3 regions of the Xanthomonas tesorieronis genome follow, and region 1 is predicted to be linked to each of the others. Evidence: predicted binding sites of a transcription regulator. Region 1 holds the regulator's gene; each other region holds the start of a gene.
What was found. Region 1 encodes FliA, which starts transcription of late flagellar genes. Its sites were predicted from a motif close to TAAAGTTTNNCNNNCNNNGGCCGATAA; they were not measured.
Positions count from the first base shown of each region.

Region 2: AB3X08_RS04605 (methyl-accepting chemotaxis protein) is a predicted target of FliA. The motif match lies at 2,994-3,020, and genes of this name have one in related genera.
Region 3: AB3X08_RS05210 (methyl-accepting chemotaxis protein) is a predicted target of FliA. The motif match lies at 6,668-6,694, and genes of this name have one in related genera.

Region 1 covers NZ_CP162490.1:2,720,801-2,728,674, reverse strand. Annotated here, with positions in the region: gene motD (flagellar motor protein MotD) at 1-653, opposite strand, end outside; gene AB3X08_RS11660 (flagellar motor protein) at 663-1,403, opposite strand; gene AB3X08_RS11655 (chemotaxis protein CheA) at 1,735-3,468, opposite strand; gene AB3X08_RS11650 (protein phosphatase CheZ) at 3,473-4,081, opposite strand; gene cheY (chemotaxis response regulator CheY) at 4,081-4,473, opposite strand; gene AB3X08_RS11640 (RNA polymerase sigma factor FliA) at 4,492-5,241, opposite strand; gene AB3X08_RS11635 (MinD/ParA family ATP-binding protein) at 5,238-6,122, opposite strand; gene flhF (flagellar biosynthesis protein FlhF) at 6,109-7,758, opposite strand.
Region 2 covers NZ_CP162490.1:1,065,776-1,073,649, reverse strand. Annotated here, with positions in the region: gene thiC (phosphomethylpyrimidine synthase ThiC) at 1-684, opposite strand, end outside; TPP riboswitch at 794-894, opposite strand; gene AB3X08_RS04605 (methyl-accepting chemotaxis protein) at 1,112-2,962, opposite strand; gene AB3X08_RS04600 (BCCT family transporter) at 3,416-4,987, shown strand; gene ggt (gamma-glutamyltransferase) at 5,051-6,766, opposite strand; gene AB3X08_RS04590 (AfsR/SARP family transcriptional regulator) at 7,713-7,874, opposite strand, start outside.
Region 3 covers NZ_CP162490.1:1,207,770-1,215,643, forward strand. Annotated here, with positions in the region: gene AB3X08_RS05175 (hypothetical protein) at 1-318, shown strand, start outside; gene AB3X08_RS05180 (TetR/AcrR family transcriptional regulator) at 575-1,174, opposite strand; gene AB3X08_RS05185 (alkene reductase) at 1,347-2,441, shown strand; gene AB3X08_RS05190 (SDR family NAD(P)-dependent oxidoreductase) at 2,510-3,298, shown strand; gene AB3X08_RS05195 (SDR family NAD(P)-dependent oxidoreductase) at 3,339-4,124, shown strand; gene AB3X08_RS05200 (hypothetical protein) at 4,160-4,504, shown strand; gene AB3X08_RS05205 (NADP-dependent oxidoreductase) at 4,501-5,508, shown strand; gene AB3X08_RS05210 (methyl-accepting chemotaxis protein) at 5,537-6,613, opposite strand; gene AB3X08_RS05215 (DUF2339 domain-containing protein) at 6,865-7,874, shown strand, end outside.

The DNA of each region.
Region 1 (7,874 bases):
GCGCGCGCCGCCGACAGTTCCCAGTTCGACGGGAACTGCAGGGTGGCGATCGGGGTGTTGTCGGTATAGCCCTCCACGCGCACGCCGTTGGGCACCGGCACCAGCACTTGCGCCAACTGCGCCAGGGTGGCGCGGGCGCTCTGGTCCAGCGACGCGGAGCCGGAGCCGAACAGGATGTCGCTGTTGATCTCCACTTCGATCCACAGCCCGGCATGGCGCACGGTGATCAGCTTCTTCTGGATCAGCGGCGCCAGCGCGGCGCCGAGCCGGTCGGCGATGCCGTCGAGCTGGCGCTGCGCGCGCCGCAGCTGGTCCTCGTCGCGCAGCGCGCCGGACGAGCGCAGCGGCGAGGCCGAGGGCAGCCGGTTCGGGTCGGGCAGGGACAGCGCCGGGCTGGACTTGATCGGGGTCGGGCGCGCGCCGCCCTGGCCCTGCATCAGGTGATCGCCGACCTGCACCGGGCTCATCGTCCGCGGCGCGCCGCCGAAGGCGGTGCTCATCGCGTCGGCCATGACCCGGTACTTGGCCTCGTTGACCGTGGACAGCGCGTACATCACCACGAAAAAGGCGAGCAGCAACGTCATCAGATCGGCATAGGGGATGGCCCATGCCTCATGGTTGACGTGATCTTCGTGCTGACGCTTGCGGGCCATAGTCGTGGGTCAATGCAAGAAGCCGGCCAGTTTCGATTCGATGTTGCGCGGGTTCTCGCCCTGGGCGATGGCGATGAGCCCTTCGATGATCATTTCGCGCTCGCCGCTGCTGTGCTTGATCACGCTCTTGAGCTTGCTGGCCATCGGCAGGAACAGCAGGTTGGCCGAGGCGATGCCGTAGATGGTGGCGGTGAACGCGGCGGCGATGCCGTGGCCGAGCTTGCTCGGGTCGGCGAGGTTCTTCATCACCGCGATCAGGCCCAGCACCGCGCCGATGATGCCCAGCGTCGGCGCATAGATGCCCATGCCTTCGAACACCTTGGCCGCGGCCAGGTCGCAGTGTTCCTGGCCGTCCAGGTCGATTTCCAGCATGTGCCGGATCGATTCCGGCTCCACCCCGTCGACCAGCATCTGCAGGCCCTTGCGCACGAACGGGTCGTGCTGCTGCTGCACCTGGTTCTCCAGGCCGAGCAGGCCCTGGCGGCGGGCGATGTTGCTCCACTCCACGATCTGCTGCAGCAGCGCCTGGCGATCGCTGGCCGGCGGATGCAGGATCCACTTGGCGATCTGGAACGCGCGCTTGAACACCGCTGGCGGGGTATGCACCAGGATCGCGGCGACGGTGCCGACGATCACGATCACGAACGCGGCCGGCGACCACAGCGCCGAAACGCCGGCGCCCTTGAGGATGCTGCCGCCGACCAGCGAGGCGATCGCCAACAGCAAGCCAATGAGACTGAGTTTGTCCATGCAGGAGGTATCGGCCAGCGGGCTTGGGACTTGATGGGGGTGGGGCCGGGATTGGGGATTCGGGATTGGGGATTCGAGGCGGCCAGCCGGCGGCAGTCGCGCCGTGAATTTGGCGAGCGCGCGGCACCCTTGCAGGAGCGGCTTCAGCCGCGACGCTCTACCGGGAAGGCGTCGCGGCTGAAGCCGCTCCTACAGAAAGCGCGACGGGAAACCGCCGTTGAACTTACCGGCTGACCCATGACACTTCGGGCATCGAACCGCCAGCAGCGATCCGCACCGTGACCGGCATCGAATCCCCAATCCCCAATCCCCAATCCCCAATCCCGGCCTTTCAGGCCTTCAACCCGTCCACATCCAGGATCAACGCCAGCCGGCCATCGCCGATCAGGGTCGCGCCGGCGTAGCCGGGCAGGCCGCGCAGGGCGCGCGGCAGCGGCTTGATCACCACTTCCTCGCGGCCGCGGACCTGGTCCACGACCAGGCCCATGCGCGATTCGCCGGCCTGCAGCACCACCACGGTCAGCAGCGGCAGTTCCGGGGCTTCGATGTTCAACCACTGGCGCAGGTCCACCAGCGGCAAGGTGTGCGATTGCCGGTCGAGCACGGCGCGGCCGTCGAACCAACCCAGTGCGCGGCGCGGCGCGTGCAGCACTTCCACCACGCGCGCCAGCGGCAGCGCATAGACGGTGTCGCCGGCCTGCACCAGCAGGGTCGGCAGGATCGCCAGGGTCAGCGGCACGCGGATCAGGAAGCGGCTGCCGCGGCCCAGTTCGGACTGGATCTGGATCTGCCCGCTGAGTTCGCGGATGCGCGACTGCACCACGTCCATGCCGACGCCGCGGCCGGAGATGTCGGTGACCTCGGACTTGGTCGAGAACCCGGGCAGGAACACCAGGTGCAGGCATTCCTCGGTGGTCAGGCGGGCGGCGGCCTCCGGATCGATCAGGCCCTTTTCGCGCGCTTTCTGCCGCAGCCGTTCGGGGTCGATGCCGGCGCCGTCGTCCTGCACTTCGATGCTGACGTAGTCGCCTTCCTGCTGCGCCGACAGGCGCACGTGGCCGCCGCGCGGCTTGCCGGTGGCTTCGCGCAGCGCCGGCGTCTCGATGCCGTGATCGATCGCGTTGCGCACCAGGTGCACCAGCGGATCGGCCAGCGCCTCGACCAGGTTGCGGTCCAGTTCGGTGTCGGCGCCGATCAGTTCCAGGTCCACTTCCTTGTTGAGGGAGCGGGCGACGTCGCGCGCGACCTTGGGGAAGCGCGAGAACACCTTGCCCACCGGCTGCATGCGGGTGCGCATCACCGCCGATTGCAGGCGCGAGGTGGCGATGTCCAGGCTGCTGACCGCGCGATCCAGTTCTTCGTCGCGCAGGCGCACGCGCAGGGTCTTGAGCCGGTTGCGCGACAGCACCAGTTCGCCGATCAGGTTGACGATCGCGTCCAGGCGCTTGGTGTCCACGCGCACGGTGTGTTCGGGTTCGGCGGCCTTGGCCGGCGCCGCGGCGGGCTTGGCGCTCGGCACCGGCCGCGGCGCGGCGGCCGGCACCGGTAGCGCGGCCGGCGCGGCGCCGCCGTGCAGCTGGTCGAGCAGCGCTTCGAATTCGTCGTCGTCGATGAGGTCGCTGTTGCCGCCCGCGGCCGGCGCCGGCGCCGCCGCGGCAGGCTTGGCGCTGGGCGCGGCGGTCTCTTCGCCGCTGGTGGCGAACTGCGCGATCAGCTGCTGCGGCGCGCGCGGCGGTTCGTTGCCGCTGCCGAACGCGTCAAGCATCGACTGCAGGTAGTCCAGCGACTGCTGGGCGGCGTCGAAGTGCCGCGCCTGCAGGGTGGCCTGGCCGGCGCGGGCCTGGCCCAGGGTGTCCTCGGCGGCGTGGCACAGCTCGACCATCGGGGTGATCGCCAGAAAGCCGGCGCCGCCTTTGAGCGTGTGGAAACCGCGGAACACCGCGTTGAGCTGGTCGCTGTCCTCGGGTGCCTGCTCCAGCGACACCAGCTGCTCGCCGAGCCGGTCCAGGATTTCCTGGGCCTCGATGATGAAGTCGGCAGCGATGTCGTCGGGCACGGCGCTCATCGGATTACAGCCCCAGTCCGGACAGAAGGTCGTCGGCGTCGTTCTGCGACACGCCGTGGCGGTCCAGTCCGGCCAGCGCCGGGCCGGCCAGGCTGCCGTCGGGTTTCTTGTCTTCCTTCGGCGGCAGGCCGAGCGCGCCGAACCCCTCGTGCACGCGGCGCACGATGGTCGCCACGCGGCGGATGATCTGCCCGGTCAGGTCCTGGAAGCTCTGCGCCAGGGCCATCTCGGTGAGGTTGTGGCGGATCTTGTCGAGGATCTCGCCCTGGTCGCCGGTCAGGCCGCCGGCGCGCAGCTGGTCGGCCAGCGCGCGGCATTCCTCGGCCAGGTCCAGGGTGCGGTGGCTGGCCTGCTCGGTCATCGCCACCACGTGGTCCAGGCGCGAGCAGGCGTCGTCCAGCTCGCCGGCTTCGGTGGGGATGGTGGGCAGCTCGCCGAGCGCCTGGCCCAGGTCGCGCGCCAGCCGGCTCAGGCCCTGCATCATCGGCCGCGTGCGCCAGGCGGCGAGCGTGTCGATTTCCTTGCGCCAGGCGGCTTCGTCGCCACGCTCCAGTGCGTCCAGCGCACCTTGCAGGCGTTCGATCAGGGCGCTGCGTTCGGCGGTGGCTTCCATCAGGCGGTCGCTCCCAGGCGTTCGAAGATCTTGCCCAGCTTCTCCTGCAGCGTCTGCGCGGTGAACGGCTTGATGATGTAGCCGTTCACGCCGCACTGCGCGGCCTCGATGATCTGCTCGCGCTTGGCCTCGGCGGTCACCATCAGCACCGGCAGGTGCTTGAGCTTGTCGTCGGCGCGGATGTTGCGCAGCAGATCGATGCCGGTCATGCCGGGCATGTTCCAGTCGGTGACCACGAACTCGAACGGTGCCGAGCGCAGTGCCGCCAGCGCACTGTTGCCGTCTTCGGCCTCTGCAGTGTTGGTGAAGCCCAGATCGCCGAGCAGATTCTTGACGATGCGCCGCATCGTCGAGAAATCGTCCACGATCAAAATCCGCATGTTCTTGTTCACCGCTAACTCCCTTGGGTCTTATTCTTCGTCTTCCAGGCCGGCGTCCGCCGCTTCGAACGCTTTCAAGCGTCCGCGCAAGCGTACCGTGGCCTGGCCGTGGATCTGGCAGACGCGCGACTCGCTGACACCGAGCACCGCGCCGATTTCCTTCAGGTTCAATTCTTGTTCGTAGTACAGCGACAGGACCAACTGCTCGCGCTCGGGCAGCTGCGCGATTGCCTTGCCCAGTTCGCGCCCGAACTCGCTGCGCTCCAGCATCTGCTGCGGATTGGGCCCGCCCTTGGCGATGGTGTCCAGTTCGCCGTGGTCTTCGACCCGCGACTCCAGGCTCAGCACCTGGCCGCGCGCGGCATCTTCCATCAATCGCAGGTATTCGGGAAGCGGCATGTCCATCGCCGCGGCCACTTCGTTGGCGGCGGCGGCGCGGCCGGTGCTCTGCTCGATCTTGCGGATCGCCGAGGCGGCGTCGCGGGCACGGCGGTGCACCGAGCGCGGCACCCAGTCGCCGCGGCGGATCTCGTCGATCATCGAGCCGCGGATGCGGATCGAGGCGTAGGTCTCGAACGAGGCGCCCTGGTCGGCGTCGTAGCTGCGCGAGGCCTCGATCAAGCCGATCATGCCGGCCTGGATCAGGTCGTCGATCTCCACGCTGGCCGGCAGCCGCGCCGCCAGGTGGTGGGCGATGCGCCGCACCAGGTCCGAATGCTGGGCGATGTAGTCGTTGGAACTGTTGCGCTGCACGGCGCGGTAGTGGGCGGCGGCGTTCATGCGGCGACCCCCCGCTGGATGATCCGTTCGACGAAGAACTCGACGTTGCCGCGCGGCACGGTCGGCGCCTGCCAGCGCGCGGTGCGGCGGGCGATCTCGGCGATCGCCTGCGCTGACGGGCTGGACGGGTAGGCCTTGACCACCGGCTGCTGGCGCTGCACCGACAGGCGCAGCCAGTCGTCCTGCGGCACGCAGCCCAGGTAGTTCAGCGACACGTCGCCGAGGAACTTCTCGCAGACCCGGCTCAGCTTGTCGTACAGCAGGCGGCCTTCGTTGAGGTCGCGGACCATGTTGGCCACGATCTGCACCCGGTCCACGCCGCGTTCGCGCGACAGCACCTTGATCAGCGCGTAGGCGTCGGTGATCGAGGCCGGCTCGTCGCAGACCACCACCACCGCGTCCTGCGCGGCCTGGCAGAAGGTCAGCACGCTGTCGGTGATGCCGGCGGCGGTGTCGATGATCATCACGTCCAGCTCGCGCTTGAGCTCGGAGAACACGTTGACCAGGCCGACGTGCTGGGCCGGCGGCAGCTCGGCCATGTGCCGGCGGCCGGAGGCGGCGGGCACCACCATCAGTCCGTTGGGCATGTCGACCAGCACCTCTTCCAGGGTGCAGCGCCCGGCGACCAGGTCGGCCAGGGTGAACTTGGGGGTCAGCCCGAGCAGCACGTCGACGTTGGCCAGGCCGAGGTCGGCGTCCAGCAGCAGGGTGCGCTTGCCCATGTCGGCCAGCGCCATCGACAGGTTGACCGAGATGTTGGTCTTGCCGACGCCGCCCTTGCCGCCGGTCACGGCGATCGTGCGCACCGGGCCCAGCGGTTCGCTGCGCGTTGCCGACAGGGGGAAGGCATTGGTCAGATTGGCGTAATCACGCGACGGCATGGTTCTGCTCCGGAGTACAGGGCTTATCGGCAGCGCGCCGCAAATCTTCAAGGCGCAATACCAGGCTGGCGGCGTTGGCGCGGTGCAGGTCGTCCGGCACGCGCTGACCATCGGTCACCCAGGTGATGGGAAGCCGGTGGTCCGCGACCACCGACAGGGCACTGCCAAACCGCCCGGTTTCATCCAGCTTGGTCAAGATCACCCCCTGCGGATCGGCGCCGGCAAACCGGCGCACCACCTCGTCCAGGTCGGAGAAATGAGCGTTGGCAGGGAGTACTAGCAAGGACCGGACCACTCGCGAGGCGCGCAGCCAGTGCAGCTGTGCGGCCAGGGCGCGGTCGCGCTGGCCCATGCCGGCGGTGTCGATCAGCACCAGCTTGTAGTCGCGCAGGCGCTCCAGCAGTTGCTGCAGGGCGGCATCGCTGTCGGCCTCGTGCACGGCGATGCCGAGCTGGCGGCCGTAGCTGTGCAGCTGTTCGCGGCCGCCGACGCGGATGGTGTCGGTGGTGACCAGGGCCACGTCGCGGGCGGCATGGCGCTCCAGGAAGCGCGAGGCCAGCTTGGCGATGGTGGTGGTCTTGCCGGCGCCGGTGGGGCCGATCAGGGCGATCACGCCGCCTTCCTCGATCGGGTCCAGCGCGGCGATCGGCAGGCGCTTGGACAGCAGCCCCAGCATCAGCCCGCGGCCGCGGTGCAGCTCCAGGTCGGCGGGGATCTGCATCACCACGTCGCGGGTCAGGCCGCTGTCGAAGCCGTAGTCGTCCATCAGCTCCAGCGCCTGGGCGCGAACCGGCGAGCCGCGCAGGCGTTCGTCGGTGAGCCGGTTCATCTCGCGCTCGATCATCTGCCGCATCAGCGCCAGTTCGTCGCGCAGCTGAGTCAATTGTTCGTCGTTCTGCGCGGCGGGGAAGTTCGGTACCGGCGCCAGCGTCGGCGGCGCCGGGATCCCGGCGCTGGCCGCAGGCGCAGCGGCCGGCGGCGGCGCGACGTTGGCGGCGCTGGGCGCGGCGGCCGGGGTCAGCGACACGGCGGCGATGTCTTCGAGCCAGGCCGGCACCTCGGCGGCGACCGCGACCGCGGCGGAAGCGGCAGCCGGGGCGGGGAACGGGCTGGGCATCGGCACGCTGATCGGCGCGTTGCGGAACACGTCCTCGGGAATGCGGAATTCGGCGAACGGCGCGTCGGCGGCCGCCGGGGCAGGGGCCCGCGGCGCGGCGGCGGGGCGGCTCGGCGCCGGCGCGGTGCCGGCGGGCATCGCCGAGGCGGCGATCGCGGCGGGCTGGGTCAGCGGCCGCGCCGGCGCGGCCTGCGCCATGCTGGCGGTGCCGCCGGCGCTGGCCGGGGCGCGGCGCTCGCTGATCGCGGCCATCATCGCCATCGCCGGGTTGGCGGCGGCCTTGGCCGCGCGCGGCGCCGGATTGGCGGCCGACACCTGCAGCCGCGGCGCCGCCTCTTCCGGGCGCGCCGCGTCCAGCGCCTGCTGCACCAGGGCTTCGTCGTAGTTGCTGGCGGCGACGATCTCGATGCCCTCGTCGGTGCGCCGGTTGGACAGGATCACCGCATCCGGGCCGTGCTCGTCGCGGACCATGCGGAACGCGGTGCGCATGTCGGGGGCTACGAAGCGTTTGATCTTCATGGGTGGAAACCGGGATTCGGGAGTGGGGATTGGGGATTGGTCGCGGATGCCGCCGTTACGTGGCTGGTATCCGGTCGCCTTGCTCTGCTTGTCTTCGATCGCTTCATTGCCGTCTC
Region 2 (7,874 bases), 1.7 Mb from region 1:
GTTGATCTTGGTCAGGAAATTGCGGCCGATGATCATCGGCTCGCTTTCCGGATGGTTGATGTTGTTGGGCAGGATGGCGCGGCCGCGGGCGATCTCCTCGCGCACGAACTCCGGGGTGATGACGTGCTGGATGCTGGCGCCGAACGCCTCGCCGGGATGCTGCTGGCGCAGCAGCGCATCGCGCACCGCCTCCAGCCGCTGGTTCTCGCGGATCGCCACGAACTCCATCTCCGGCGTGACGATGCCGCGGCGCGCATAGTGCATCTGGGTGACGTTGGCGCCGGCCAGCGCGCGCCGCGGCAGGTGCCGGGCCGGAAAGCGCACCGCGTCCAGCCGCGCGTTGTGCGCGCGGCCGCGGCCGAAATCGGAACTGGGCTGGGCCAGCGCCGCGGTGTCGCCCCGTTCGGCGATCCAGCGCGCGCGCAGCGGCGCCAGGCCGGCGCGCAGGTCGATGGTCGCGTCCGGATCGGTGTACGGCCCGGAGGTGTCGTACACGGTGACCGGCGGATTGTCTTCGCCGCCGAACAGGGTCGGGGTGCGGGTCAGCTGGATTTCGCGCATCGGCACGCGCAGGTCCGGACGCGAGCCCGGCACGAAGATCTTGCGCGAACCGGGGATCGGCCGGGTCACCGACTCGGACAGGGTATCGGCCTGCTGCGGCAACGGGCTGGGTACGGCATTCATCGGCATTCGTCCTATTTCTGAGAGCCTGCAGCGAGTGCGGGCGGTTGCGAGCGAACTCGCATCACGGACGAAGCGGCGGCGCGGGCACGGCCCGGCGCGAACGCGCACGGACCAGGCTTGCGAAGCTTCCCTACGCCGGTATCAACCGGATCAGGTTCGAAGGGACTGTCTCAACCGCGGCCTGCGCCGACGGTACCCCCGCTTCTGCGGCTATTAGACCCGTTTCTGCGCCGGCCGCCAACCGCGCGCAGCTGAATCGGCGCACAACCCGGCCCGCTTCTTGTCAGCGCTGCCACGCGCGCGCGCCGTTGCGGCAAACCCCGGCGAAATGCCGCGCCTAGCCTGGGCTCCACAAGAACGACGTCTCTCTCTCCCTGCCGCCGGCTCACCCCGGTGGCGTTTTTTTGTGCGGCGTCCGCCGCGACGCTCATTCCAGCACGTAGGCCACGCGCAGCCCGCCCCAGTGGCGGCCGCGCACGTACACCGGCACCGACAGGTCGAACAGGATCTGCCCAGTGTCGCGCCGATACACCTGCAACAGATAGGGCTGGGTATGGCGGCCGACGCTGCGCCCGACCCGATCGGTGAACATGCGCTTGGTGCGGTTGCCGACCAGGTCGCGGGCGCGGTCGCCGCTCAGCGGCTGGCTGAAGCGCAGGTTGTGGGTGGGCACGTAGCCATCCGGGTTGGCGCAGATCGCGAACACGATCCATGGATGCGCGGCCAGCAGCGGTTCCTGCAGCGGCGGCAGCAGTTCGTCGCACAACGCGTCGAAGGCGGTGCGGTACTTGGGCGGATCGATGCCCGCGATCGGCGTGTAGTCGGTGGAAAACAGCGCCTCCTCGCCGATGCGGCCGCGCGCAACCGCATCGGCCAGCGCCTGCCCGATCCTGCCGGCGGTCGACGTCGCCAGTTCGCGGATGCGCGCGTGCCGCGGTTGCTGCATCGGATCGGCCGGCAAGCGGAACAGGCCCACGCAGTCGTGCAGCGTGCTGCTGCCCGCGGCCAATGCCGCGCTACGCTCGACCACGCGCGCGACATGGTCCAGGTTGCTGCGGCTGAGCCCGACCACATGCTCGACCGCGCGATCGATGCCGCCGATCTCCTCGCCTTGCGCGGCGACGCGGGTGGCCACGGTCTCCATGGCCGCACTGGCGCGGCCGAGCAGTTGGCCGATGCCGCCGAGCACCTGCTCGGTGTGCTGCGCCGAAGCGGCGCTGTCGTGCAAGGCGCTGCTGGTCTCGCCGACGATGACGCGCACGTCGCGCGCGGCGGCGGCGGCACGCTCGGCCAGGCGCCGGATCTCGCTGGCGACCACGGCGAAGCCGCGCCCGGCGGCGCCGGCATGCACCGCCTCGATGCTGGCGTTGATCGACAGGATGTTGGTCTGGAACGCGACCGCGTCGATCACCTCGATGACCTCGTTGGCGCGCGCCGAGCGCCGCTCCACTTCGCGCATCGCCTGGCTCAGCGCACGCGCCGCGTCCGCGCCCTGGCGCGCGCTGTCGTCGGCACTGGCCGCCACCGCGATCACCGCGCGCAGCTCCTGGTCCATTTCGTGCAGCCCCTGCAGCAGCCGCCGGGTGGTCGCCACCACCGTCTGCAACGCCTCCATCTGGGTCTGCGATTGCTGCGCCAGCGCGTCGTTCTCGGCGACCACATGCGGCACGTCGGCGGCGATCTGCAGCGACAGCGCCACCGCCTGGCGGATCGCCTCGGCCAGATTGCCGAAGCCGGCCGACAGGCGCCGCCCGGCCATCGCCTCGGTTTCCTGCGCGGACAGCGGGGTGCTCAGCCCCAGATCCAGGTCGCACCCGGTCAGGCGCTCGCCGACCCGGTCCAGCAAGGTCTGCGCCTGCGCACCGGCCTGCAGCCGCTGCGCCAGCGCCTGCAAGGCCGGGCTGATGGCGCCTTGCGGCTGCCCGGCGCCGAGCAGGGCGACGTCGCGCAGCAGTGCGGCGGTTTCCGCATGCGGCAGCGACAGCAGCCATCCGTCGCCGTCGCGATCGCGCTGGTAGCGCACGCGCCGCGCCGGATCGTCGTTCGAGGCCAGCCAGCTGCCCTCGCTGCCGACCAGCGCCGCCAGCGGCAGCCCCCATACCGCCGCGCAGGGTTCGCCCAGCAAGGCCTCGACGTGTACGCCAAGCAGGTCCAGCGCTGCACGGTTGACGGCGCTCACGCGTCCTAGCTGATCCAGCCTGAGCAACGCTACCGGTGCGTCCGGCAAGGCCGCGGCATGCCCGGCATCGGCGTCCGGGCTGCGTGTGAACAACGCCATCGTCTTCACCCTCCAGGAATTCTTCGCCATGGTATCGGCCGCCTCCGCGCAACCTGAGCGGGCAGGCGCGCAACCGGGATCGGCGTCATGCCCGGGCTCTTAGCGATTCAGCCGCCTGCGGCCGCGCCGCGACGGCAAGGATCACCGCCGATGGCTGCGGACAGCATCGTGAAGGGGCGGCTTTGCTTGTGGGAACCCACTGGAATCGGCTGCGCGCCCGGGCTTGTTTGACTGCCGGAACACCCCTGAATTCACACGCCTGCGGCGCGCAACGCAACGCACCATAACGGTCCCGTGACGATACGCCCGGTATCGTTGCCGACTTCGTCGCGATCGCCCTTCGCTGCCGCTGCAGCGATTCCAGACCGGCAACCGCTGCGCGCCGCCTGCCCTTGGGCCTTGCCGCAAGGACGGCGCGCTTCCTCTCGATTCCTTGCCCGGAGACGCTGCTGCATGGTGTTCCGTATTTCCATCGCGCAGGTGGCCTTGCTGGTGCTGATCGCCGGCGTCGCACCCGGTCCGTTCGACGACGTGGTGCAGGCGGCACTGGCCCAGGTCATCCGCGGCGCCGGCTGGATGTACCTGCTGGTGGTGTTCCTGACCCTGGCCTTCATGCTGTATCTGGCCTTCGGCCGCTTCGGCCATCTGCGCATCGGCGGCGAGGATGCCGAGCCGGATTTCTCCCGCGCCAGCTGGCTGTCGATGCTGTTCGCCGCCGGCATGGGCATCGGCCTGGTGTTCTGGGGCGCGGCCGAGCCGATCTCGCACTTCCTCAAGCCGCCGGAAGGCCTGCCGCCGCAAAGCATGGAGGCGGCGCGCGCGTCGATGCGCTACGCGTTCTTCCATTGGGGCCTGCATCCGTGGGCGATCTACGCGTTGATCGGCCTGGCGATGGCCTGGTTCCAGTACAACCGCAACGGCCGCGGACTGGTCAGCGACATGCTGCAGCCGGTCATCGGCCGCCACCACCGCGGTGCGATCGGCAACGCGGTGAACATCGCTGCGGTGGTGGCCACCGCGATCGGCGTGGCCACCACGCTGGGTTTCGGCACCATCCAGATCGCCGCCGGCCTGCAACGCGTGGTCGGCGTGCAGGCCAGCATCCCGGTGCAGATGGGCATCATCGCGGTGGCCTTCGTGCTGTACATGGCCTCCACCGCCAGCGGCGTGGAGCGCGGCATCAAGTGGCTGTCCAACTTCAACCTGGCGCTGGCCGCGCTGTTGCTGGCCGCGGTGCTGGTGCTGGGTCCGACCGGCTTCATCTTCGACACCTTCACCACCACGTTGGGTTCCTATCTCAACCAGCTGGTGACGATGAGCCTGCGCATGTCGCCGTTCTCCGGCAGCAAGTGGGTGGCCGAATGGACCATTTTCTATTGGGCCTGGTGGATCGCCTGGGCACCGTTCGTCGGTGCGTTCATCGCCCGGGTCTCGCGCGGGCGCAGCATCCGCGAGTTCGTGGTGGGCGTGGTGCTGGCCCCCACCCTGCTCGGCTTCGTGTGGTTCTCGGTGTTCGGCGGCGCGGCGCTGTGGGCGCAGCTGTTCGGCCACGTCGACATGCTGCAGGCGCTGGGCAACGGCTACGAGACGGTGCTGTTCACCCTGTTCGACAGCCTACCCGGCTCACTGCTGCTGTCCAGCGTGGCCTTGCTGCTGCTGACGATCTTCTTCGTCAGCTCGGCCGACTCGGCGGTGCTGGTGCTGGCCAGCATGTCCACCGACGAGGCCGGCGATCCGCCGCTGGGACGCAAGCTGGTGTGGGGCGTGGCGGTGGCGTTGATCGCGGCGGTGTTGTTGCTGGCCGGGGGCCTGGACGCGCTGCAAGGCATGATCACCATCGCCGCGCTGCCGTTCGCGGTGCTGATGGTGCTGGTGATCGTTGCGCTGTACCGCGTGCTGGACGCCGAGTACACGCGCGAACGCCACCGCGATCGACACGCCAGGCACATGATCGAGGCGTGGATCGCGCGCGAACAGGCGGCGCAGGCCCCCACGCGCAGCGAAGCGGAGCGCGCGCAGGAATGAGCACGCGGGCCGCACTGCCGGCCACTGCACGCGCGCCGTCCACGTAACCGTCGCGGCGCCGACTCAGTAGCCGGCGGCCTGCCCGTCCTTGCGGCTTTCCGAGGCGCCGTAGTACACGCCACTGGCTGGGTCGCGGGCGATCGCCTGGTAGCCGCCATACGGGCCGTCGGCGAAGATCACGCGGTGGCCCTTGCGCATCAGCGCGCGGATCGCATCGTAGGAAAACCCGGTTTCCAGATTCAGCTCGCCGCCATCGCTCATCGCCGTGGCCTGCCCGGTCGGTTCGGTGGAGCCTTCGTGCTGGATCCGCGGCGCGTCGCCGGCTTCCTGCAGGTTCATGTGGAAATCGATCAGGTTCATCACGATCTGCACGTGGCCCTGCGGCTGCATCGCCCCGCCCATCACGCCGAAGCTCAGCCACGGCTTGCCGTCCTTGGTCACGAACGCCGGGATGATGGTCTGGAACGGGCGCTTGCCCGGCGCGTAGCCGTTGGGATGATCCTTCTTCAGCACGAACATCTCGCCGCGGTCCTGCAGGATGAAACCCAACCCCGGTGGCGCCATGCCGCTGCCCATGCCGCGGTAGTTTGACTGGATCAGCGACACCATCATGCCGTCGGCATCGGCCACGGTGAGGTAGATGGTGTCGCCTTCCTCCAGCTGTTTCGGCGTGCCCGGCTGCACTTCCTTCAGCGCCTTGTCCATCGAGATCAGCGCGCGCCGCCGCGCGGCATAGTCCTTGGAGATCAGCTTGGCCAGCGGCGCCGGCTGGAACGCCGGATCGGCGTAGAAGCGCGCGCGGTCGGCGAAGGCCAGTTTCTTGGCCTCGGTGAACAGATGGATGTGCTCGGCCGAGCCGAACGGGATCTTGGAGAAGTCGTAGCCCTCCAGGATGTTGAGCATCTGCAGCGCGGCGATGCCCTGGCTGTTGGGCGGCAATTCCCACACGTCGTAGCCGCGGTAGTTGCTGCTGACCGGCTCGACCCATTCGCCATGGTGGCTGGCCAGGTCGTCGTAGCTGAGGAAGCCGCCATTGGCCTTGAAATAGGCGTCGATGGTGCGCGCGATCGGCCCCTTGTAGAACGCGTCGCGGCCGCCGTCGGCAATTTGCTGCAGCGTATTGGCCAGGTTCGGGTTCTTCCACAGTTCGCCCTTGCGCGGCGCATGGCCGTCGATGGTGAACTGCTCCTTGAAGCCGGGGTACTGCGACAGTCGCGGCACCGAGCGGTCCCAGTAATAGGCGATGGTCTCGGCCACCGGATGGCCTTCGCGCGCGTAGCGGATCGCCGGCGCCAGGTTCTGCGCCATCGGTCTGCGCCCGAAGCGTTCGTGCAGCGCGAACCAGCCGTCCACGGCGCCCGGCACCGACACCGGCAGCGGCCCGGTCGGCGGAATGTCCTTCAAGCCGCGGCGCTGGAACTCGGCCAGGGTCAGCGACTTGGGCGAACGGCCCGAACCGTTGTAACCGTACAGCTTGTGCGTCTTCGGATCCCACACGATCGCGAACAGGTCGCCGCCGACGCCGTTGCCGGTCGGCTCCATCAGGCCGAGCGCGGCGTTGGCGGCGATCGCCGCATCCACCGCCGAACCGCCCGCCTTCATCGTGTCCAGCGCGATCTGCGTGGCCAGCGGCTGCGAGGTGGCGGCCATCGCGTGCGGCGCGATCACTTCCGAGCGCGTGGCGAACGCCTGGCCGGTGACGCGGTCGGCGGCTGCGACGAGCGATGGCAGGCCCAGCGCGAGCGCCAGGCAGGCAACGGACAACTTCGAAACGGACATGCGCTTTCCCCTCAGTGCGGATACCGCACCACCCTACCCGAGCGGGGCCGCACGCGCAGCTGCGGCCGCGCCGGTCTCTTACGCAGCGCTTACGGCGGCGCTCTATCCATGTCCCGCGCGCGCCGCCGCGCACCCGCGCCATCCGGCGCGGGTTCGCCACGGGGGAATGTCGCGCCGTGCAGGGAATAGAGCCTCGGAGCATCGTGCTGCTTGCCGCGATGCTTCTGCCGAACGCCACCGCATCGGCGCCATACGCCGCCTACATACAACCGGCGGCGCCGCATGGCCCAGAGCCTTCGCCCGCATTGCGCGGCGCCATCAGCGGCTTGCCGCTGTGCAGCGCAAGCGTACGCGCGCTGTTGCAAGCGCCAGTCGAGCTGGCGCCGCAGGCGCCTGCCACGCCCGCGCCCGCGCCGCGCGCCTGCGCGAACACGGCGCACGCGCGAAACGCCACCGATGTGCCGACGTACTGTGTCCGCAGCCACGGCACCGACCGCGACGGCCCAGGCATCGCTGCGACATAGGGCACCTCTATTAACCCCAAAAGCATGTCGATGCACTTGCGAGACGCCGACACGCCCAGTCCGCAGGTTTCGGCATCGATACGTTCGAGATGGCATGGAGTGGCAAAGGCGCATTGGCGGTAGACGGTGGCGTTGCGGCCGCGTTTTTCGTGGACGCCTTGGCATCACGGCCACTTCGTTCTCCTGTCGCGGCTGAAGCCGCTCCTACACATGCGCGCCGTGCTCTTGTAGGAGCGGCTTCAGCCGCGACAGGAAAAAGGACACGCCATCGCCACGTGCAGCGTGCAGCGTGCAGCTTCCGCAATGGAGTTATTAGAGGTGCCCATCGGGCGGCTGCCGATCCTGCCGCTCGCGGCTCGCCGCCGGCACGTGCCGGCGCGCGATACGCCGGTGGCGGCGCCCGGTCCCGCCGACGCCGTCGGCTATCGGGTGCTGGAGGACCGCAGTTGGCGCGATCGATCTGCGCGCAGGTCGTCGCGTAGCGCAGCAGCCAGTTGCAGCGTCTCCGGCGCCGGCGCAACGCATAGTTCGCTGCGCAGGCGCTGCCGCAGTTGCTCGAACTCCAAGCGCGCCAGGTCTGGCGC
Region 3 (7,874 bases), 1.5 Mb from region 1:
TACGGCGAGACCGTCAAGGGCGTCAACGATTACGAAGGCGAGATCACCGGCAAGCCGGCACCGGACAGCAAGTTCACCCAGCTCAAGATCGGCATGCCGATGAAGCAGGTGACCGACCTGATCGGCGAACCCACCGACCAGGGGTCCTATGTCACCGGCAAGGCCTTCATCCCGTTCTTCTACGGCGGCGATCGCTACCGCTACGAACTGGCCTACAAGGGCCAGGGCCGCCTGGTGTTTGCCGGCAAGTCGATGGGCAGCGGCGGCAACCTGATCTGGATCATCCACAACGAGAACGACAGCGGCTACCGCGAGTAAGCGGGCGCAGCAGCACAGCCCGGGCCGCGGTGCGCGCCCGGGCTTTTTTTTGCCTGCGAAAGCCGTTCGTCCTTGCCTTGAGGCATCCGTTGCGGGGGCGGCAGGTGGAAGCCGGGCGCCCGCGCTGGGGACGCGTGCGGCTGGCCCGCAGCGCCTTGCCGGATTCACCGGCCGATATCGCCCGGCCTTGGCGGCGCGCCCGTGTGCGATCGCCGGCGACAGGCCTGCGCGCCGCCGGCGCGTGGCACTCCCGCGCTCAGGTTCCGCTGCGCTCGCCTGCCACCGGGGTCGTATCCAGCGCCGCGAGCAGGTTGGCGCGGCATACCGCGAGGATCTCGTCCGCCAGCGGCGAATCGTCCGGACAGGCCCGCGACATGACGATCGCGCCGAGCGCGTGCGCCAGCATGTCCAGGCGCCTGGCGCGCGCATCGGCGGGGCTGGCGCCGGTCGCTGCGGCGTCCTCGCGCTCCAGGGCCGCCAGTGTGGCCTCGACGCCGTCCGCGAACGCGGACCGGACCATCTCCGGCTCGCGCGCGGCGTCGCCGCCCAGCGCGGCCATGGTGCAGCCCGCCGCGCGGGCATCGCGGTGCGCGCGCGAGACGTAGCGGCGGACGAATTCCCGCGGCTCGACCCCCTCCACCAAGGCCACCGTCTGCGCGATCCCGCACGCCGTCGCCTCCGCCATCAGGTCGGCCTTGGACGGGAAGTGCTTGTAGAAGCCGCCGTGGGTGAAGCCGGCCGCGGCCATCAGATCGGCCACGCCGATGCCTTCGTAGCCGCGTTCGCGAAACAGCGCGGACGCGGTTTCGACGATGTGCGCCCGGTTCGCCTGCGCCTGCGCCTTGCTGACCTTCATTGCGGATGCCTCCAACGGCGCCATTCCAGGCCTAAGGATACATTGATGTTGGTCGTCATCAAAACGTTGACAAGTAAGATTATGGTCGTCATCATTATGGAACTTGCTTCGAACCGCCTGCTCGCCTGTCGCGCCGCCGGCGCGCCTCCCTCCATCGAGAACGTTCTCCGCCATGTCCGACTCCGCACTGTTCACGCCGTATCCGCTGGGCCCGCTGACGCTGGCCAACCGCATCGTCATGGCGCCGCTGACCCGCAACCGCGCGGGCAAGGGCCTGGTGCCCGGCGAACTGGCCGCTACCTACTACGCGCAGCGCGCATCCGCTGGCCTGCTGATCACCGAGGCGACGCAGATCTCGGCGGACGCGCAGGGCTACCAGGACACGCCGGGCATCTACACGCCGGCGCAGATCACGGGCTGGCGCGCGGTCGCCGAGGCGGTGCATGCCAGGGGCGGGCGCATCTTCATGCAGCTCTGGCATGTCGGCCGTGTCTCGCACGTGGACCTACGCCCTGGCGGGACCCCTCCGGTGGCGCCTTCGGCGATTCCCGCGGCCACCAAGACCTTCGTCAACAACGGCTTTGCCGATGTCTCCGCGCCGCGCGCGCTGGCGCGCGAGGAGCTGCCGCGCATCGTGGACGACTTCCGCCAGGCCGCGGTCAACGCCATCGCCGCCGGCTTCGACGGCGTGGAGCTGCACGGCGCCAACGGCTACCTGCTGGAGCAGTTCATCAAGGACGGCGCGAACCAGCGCAGCGACGCCTATGGCGGTTCCATCGAGAACCGCGCGCGGCTGCTGCTCGACGTCGCCGCGGCGGTGGCGCAGGCGATCGGCGCCGAACGCACCGGCGTGCGCATCTCGCCGGTGTCGCCGGCCAACGGCATCTCCTGCAGCGATCCGCAGCCGCAATACGACTACATCGCCGAGCGGCTCAGCGCGCTGGGCGTCGTCTACCTGCATGTCGTGGAGGGCGCCACCGGCGGGCCGCGCGACGTGGCGCCGTTCGACTACGCGGCGCTGCGCCGCCGCTTCAAGCAGACCTATCTCGCCAACAACGGCTACGACCAGGCGCTGGCCAGTGCCAGTCTCGTCGCCGGCCGCGCGGACCTGTTCGCCTTCGGCCGCGCGTTCATCGGCAATCCCGATCTGGTCGATCGGCTCAAGGCCGGCGCGCCGCTGGCCGCGCTCGATCCGGCCACGCTCTACGGCGGCGGCGCCAAGGGCTATACCGATTACCCGACGCTGGCCGAGAGCGCCAGCGGCTGACACTGCCCCGCATCACCGGCCGCGTCCTGGCGGCCGCACCTTCCCTTTGATCCGAAGAGACCACTCGCATGAGCAGCAACTCCACCGTCCTCATCACCGGCGCCTCCAGCGGCATCGGCGCCATCTACGCGCAACGCTTCGCCCAGCGCGGCCATGACCTGGTCCTGGTCGCGCGCGACAAATCCCGCCTGGATGCGCTCGCCGCGCGCCTGCGCGAGGAACACAAGGTCGCAGTCGACGTGCTGCAGGCCGACCTGACCGCACAGGCCGACCTGGCCACGGTCGAAGCGCGCCTGCGCGACGACGCGCGCATCGGCATCCTGATCAACAACGCCGGCATGGCCCAGTCGGGCGGCTTCGCCGAGCAGACGGCGCAGGACGTCGAACGCCTGGTGGCGCTCAACACCACCGCGCTGACGCGGCTTGCGGTGGCGATCGCGCCACGGCTGGCGCAGTCCGGCAGCGGCGCGATCGTCAACATCGGCTCGGTGGTCGGTCTGGCGCCGGAATTCGGCATGACCGTGTACGGCGCGACCAAGGCCTTCGTGCTGTTCCTGTCGCAGGGCATGCACGTGGAACTGGCGCCCAAGGGCGTGTACGTGCAGGCGGTACTTCCGGCGGCCACGCGCACCGAGATCTGGGAGCGCGCGGGCATCGACGTCGATACGCTGCCCGAGGTGATGGACGTGGAAGAGCTGGTCGATGCGGCGCTGATCGGCTTCGACCGCCGCGAACTGGTGACGATCCCGCCGCTGCACGATGCCGATCGCTGGGACGCGCTGGACGGCGCCCGACAGGCGCTGCTGGGCAGCATCCGGCAGGCCAATGCCGCGGAACGCTATCGGCCGGCGGCCTGACGCCCGCAGCAACGCGCCTGGCGCGATCGGGACGATCCACATGCAAACACAACGCGATGGTTGGGTGCTGATCACCGGCGCCTCGAGCGGATTCGGCGAGGAGTTCGCCAGGCAGTACGCGGCGCGCGGCCACCGGTTGATCCTGGTCGCGCGGCGCCTGGACCGGCTGGATGCGCTGGCGCAGGCGTTGCGGCAGCGGCACGGCGTCGAGGTCCTCGTCGAGCAGGTGGATCTGTCGCAGATCGCGGCCGTGCGCCTGCTCCACGCCGGCTTGCAGGCGCGCGGCATCGAGGTCGAGGTGCTGATCAACAATGCGGGGCACGGACTGCAGGGGCCGTTCCTGGATGGCGACCTCGAGCCGGCGTTGTCGATGATCCAGCTGGACATCGCCAGCCTGACCGCGATGACCCACCTGTTCGGCCAGGACATGCGCCGGCGCGGGCGCGGCAGGATCCTGCAGGTGGCCAGCCTGCTGGCCTACCAGGGCGTGGAAAACTTCGCGGTGTATGCGGCCGCGAAGGCCTACGTGCTGCGCTTGGGCGAGGCGCTGCATCGCGAGTTCGCGCGCGACGGCGTCACCGTCACCACGCTGTGCCCTGGGCTGACCGACACCGGGTTCGCGCGCGTCGCCCAGCAACGGATCACGTCGCAGTTGAAGGCGTTGATGATGCAGACCCCGCCGGTGGTGCGCGCCGGCATGCGCGCGCTGGATGCCGGCCGCATCAGCGTGGTGCCAGGCCTGATCAACAGGTTGAACGCGGTCTTCATGTGGGCGACGCCGCGCTGGATCCACCAGGCCGTGCTGTCGCGCATCCTCAACCGGTGACCGCCATGCGCCCGAGTTTCCGTTCGCTGTCGGTCGTGGTCTCGCTGCTGTTCCTGGTGATCGCCTGCACCTGGATGTTCGTGCCCGGCGCGATGCTGGCGAACTGGGGCATCGGCACCTCGCCAGCGGCCGAGCTGATGGCGCGGCGCGGGGCGGCGCTGTATGCGGGCCTGAGCGTAATGTTCTTCATGGCGCGCGGCGCGGCCCCGACGCCGGCGCGTTCGGCGCTGGTGGCGGGCTTCGTCACCGCCTGTGCCTTGCTGGCGGCGCTGGGCATCGGCGAACTGGCCAGCGGCCACGCGGGCCGCGGGATCCTGGTCGCGGTCGTGCTCGAAAGCGTGTTCGTCCTCGCGTTCCTTTTCGTCAGGGAAAAATCATGAAAGCGTTCTTCATCGAAGGCTATGGCCACAAGCATCCAGGCCGGATCGGCGCGCTGCCCGAGCCGGAGGTGGGCGAGGACGAGGTGCTGGTCGAGGTGCATGCCGCCAGCGTCAACGTGCTCGATGCGAAAATCCGCAAGGGCGAGTTCAAGCTGATCCTGCCGTACCGCTTTCCGCTGGTGCTGGGCAACGACCTGGCCGGCGTGGTGCTGCGGGTCGGGACCGGCGTGCGCGGCTTCAAGCCGGGCGACACGGTGTATGCGCGTCCCGACCACACGCGCATCGGCAGCTTCGCCGAACGCATCGCGGTCAAGGAAAGTGCGCTGGCATTGAAGCCGGCCAGGTTGAGCATGGAAGAAGCCGCCGCGGTGCCGCTGGTCGCGCTGACCGCGTGGCAGGCCCTGGTCACGACGGCGCGGCTGCAGAAGGGACAGAAGGTGCTGATCCATGCCGGCTCCGGCGGCGTCGGCAGCATCGCCATGCAGCTCGCCAAGCACCTCGGCGCCTACGTCGCGACCACCACCGGTACCGGCAATGTCGGCTGGGTCAAGGCGCTGGGCGCCGACCTGGTCATCGACTACCGGACGCAGGACTTCGCGACCGCCTTGCGCGACTACGACGTGGTCCTCAACAGCCTGGGCAGCGACGTGCTGGAGAAATCCCTGCGCGTGCTCAAGCCCGGCGGCAAGCTCATTTCCATCTCCGGCCCGCCGGACCCGGACTTCGCCGTGCGACAAGGCCTGGCATGGCCGCTGCGGCAGGCGATCCGCCTGCTGAGCGGCGGCATCCGCAGGAAGGCCAGGCGGCACGGCGTCGACTACGCGTTCCTGTTCATGACCGCCAACGGCGAACAGTTGCGTGAGATCGGTGCGCTGATCGAGGCCGGCGTCATCACGCCGGTGTTGGATCGGGTGTTCCCGCTGGAGCAGGCGGCGCAGGCCCTGGCCTACGTCGAGAGCGGACGCGCCAAGGGCAAGGTGGTGATCCAGGTCGGTCAGCGCTGAGCGTTGGCCGACCCGCGCGCGCGGCGCGCTACAGCGCCTGCAGAATCAGCGAATGCCAGCCGGTGCGATAGGTTTCGTAGCCGGGCGAGGCCGCATGCGCGATGCAATGCGGACGCCCGTCGAGATCGCTCAGCACGGCGCCGCGCGGTTGCTTGAACAGCGCGTCGCGGCCCTGGAATTCGATCCGGTCCTGCAGCATGCGCCCGGCCGAATCGGCCAGGACCTGGCCGCGCTGGTCGACGATGCAGACCCGGCTGCGGCCCCATTCCTGCTCCGACAGCGGCGTGCGCTGCACCACCGTCTGCGCCAACGCGTCCCAGCGGAACACGATGCCGAGCACGCCCAGCACGCGGCCGTCGACGCGGCCGCCGTCGCGCACCGTGCACGAATACACCAGCACGCGTTCGCCATCGGCCAGCGTGCTGGCATGCACGTCCTGGAAGCCGAATTCCTCGCCGCTGCGGGTGCGCGTGGCGTCTTCGAACCAGGCCTGCCCGGAGACGTCGCTGCCGGCCGAGGCGTACTGCTGCGGCCGGCCATTGGTGAGGATGCGGCCGTCGGTGCCGGCCAGCACCAGGTCGAAGTAGACGGTGTACGAATCCAGGATCTGGCCCATGCGCCGCGACGCGTAGGCGAGTTCGTCGTCGCCGCGGCCGGGGCGCGCGGCGGCGACGATGGCCGCGTCGGTCGCCCACCAGCGCACGTCGCAACTGCGTTCGTAGAGGTTGCGGTCGATCAGGTCGATGTTGCTCAGCGCCAGTTCGCTCAGGCGCGTGCGGCGCACGTCGTCTTCCAGCCGCTGCAGGGTGTGGCGCATGTCGGCGCTGGTGCTGGCGGCGACCTTGTCCAAGTCCTGGGTGGCATCGGCGACGCGCCGCGACAGCACGTCCATTTCCTGCGCGATGACGCTGAAGCCGCGCCCGGCCTGGCCGATCCGCGCCGATTCGATGCGGGCATTCATCGAGATCACGTGGGTGGTGCGGTTGATCTCGTCGATGCGCTGCAACGACCGCCGCAGCTGTCCGAGCAGTTGATCGGACAGGCCGACCACGGAGCGGATGTGGTCGTCGATTCCCGCTTCGGTGGGCTTGGCTGGCAGGTTCATGGGTGCCGTCGGTGGGAGGGGAGGGAACAGCGGACGCAACGTGGGATAAGGGAGGTAGCGGCCGCAAATGCACCGGCTTTAGCGCCGATCGCGCCGGCTTCCATTGCCCGAATGCCTTGCCGCGCCTGGGTTGCGCCACCGTCGGCACGATGGCGGCGAGGCCGAACTCGTCTACCATCTGCCCCAGGACCGGCGCCGCCGGATCATTGGTACGCCGCCCAGCGCCGTGCCGGCTTGGGCATGGAGTGCGGATGGAAGCGTTGATCGTGTTGGTGGTGGTGGCGGTATTGGCAGTGCCGATCCTGATCATCGTGATGCTGGTGGCGCTGGCCGGCGTGCGCCGGCGCGTGGCGGCGCTGGAACTGCAACTGGCGCAACTGCGCGGCGCGGCGCCGCAGCCCGCGCACGCCGCGTCCCGCTTCGACGCAGCCAGCGACGCCGATGACGTCTGGACCGAAGCCGAGAGCGCTGCGCCGTTCGCCGCGGACGATGGCGTGGAGGATCGTCCGTTCGTCGTGGCCGCGGCTGCCGCCCCGACAGCGCCCACGCCACCGCCGCTTCCGCCGCCGTTCGTCGCGCCGACCGCCAGCGCGAACGCGGCCGCGGACCCCGTCGCCGCGCCATTGCCGCCGGCACCGCGCGGCCCGGATCCGATCGAGCGGCTGTTGGCCGGCACCAAGCGCTGGTTCACCGAAGGCAACGTGCCGGTGAAGATCGGCATGCTGGTGCTGCTGGCCGGCGTCGCCGCGCTGCTGAAGTACGCCGGCGACCAGGGCTGGCTGCGCATGCCGATCGAACTGCGCTACGCCGGCATCGCCGCCGCGGCGCTGGGCGGCCTGGGCTTCGGCTGGCGCCAGCGCGAACGCAAGCGCAGCTTCGCGCTGGCCTTGCAGGGCGGCGCGATCGGGGTGTTGCTGCTGACGGTGTTCGCCGCGTTCAAGCTGTCGGGGCTGATTCCGGCCAGCGCCGCGTTCGCGCTGAGCATCGTGCTGGTGGCCAGCATGTGCGTGCTGGCGGTCGTGCAGGAATCGCGCACGCTGGCCGTGCTGGCCACGCTGGCCGGATTCCTGGCGCCGATCTGGCTGTCCACCGGCAGCGGCAACCATGTCGGCCTGTTCTCCTACTACGCGGTATTGAACGCGGCGGTGTTCGCGATCGCCTGGTACCGGCCGTGGCGGGTACTGAACCTGCTCGGGTTCGGTTTCACCTTCGGCATCGGCACGCTGTGGGGCGCGCTGCAGTACCAGCCGGCGAAGTTCGC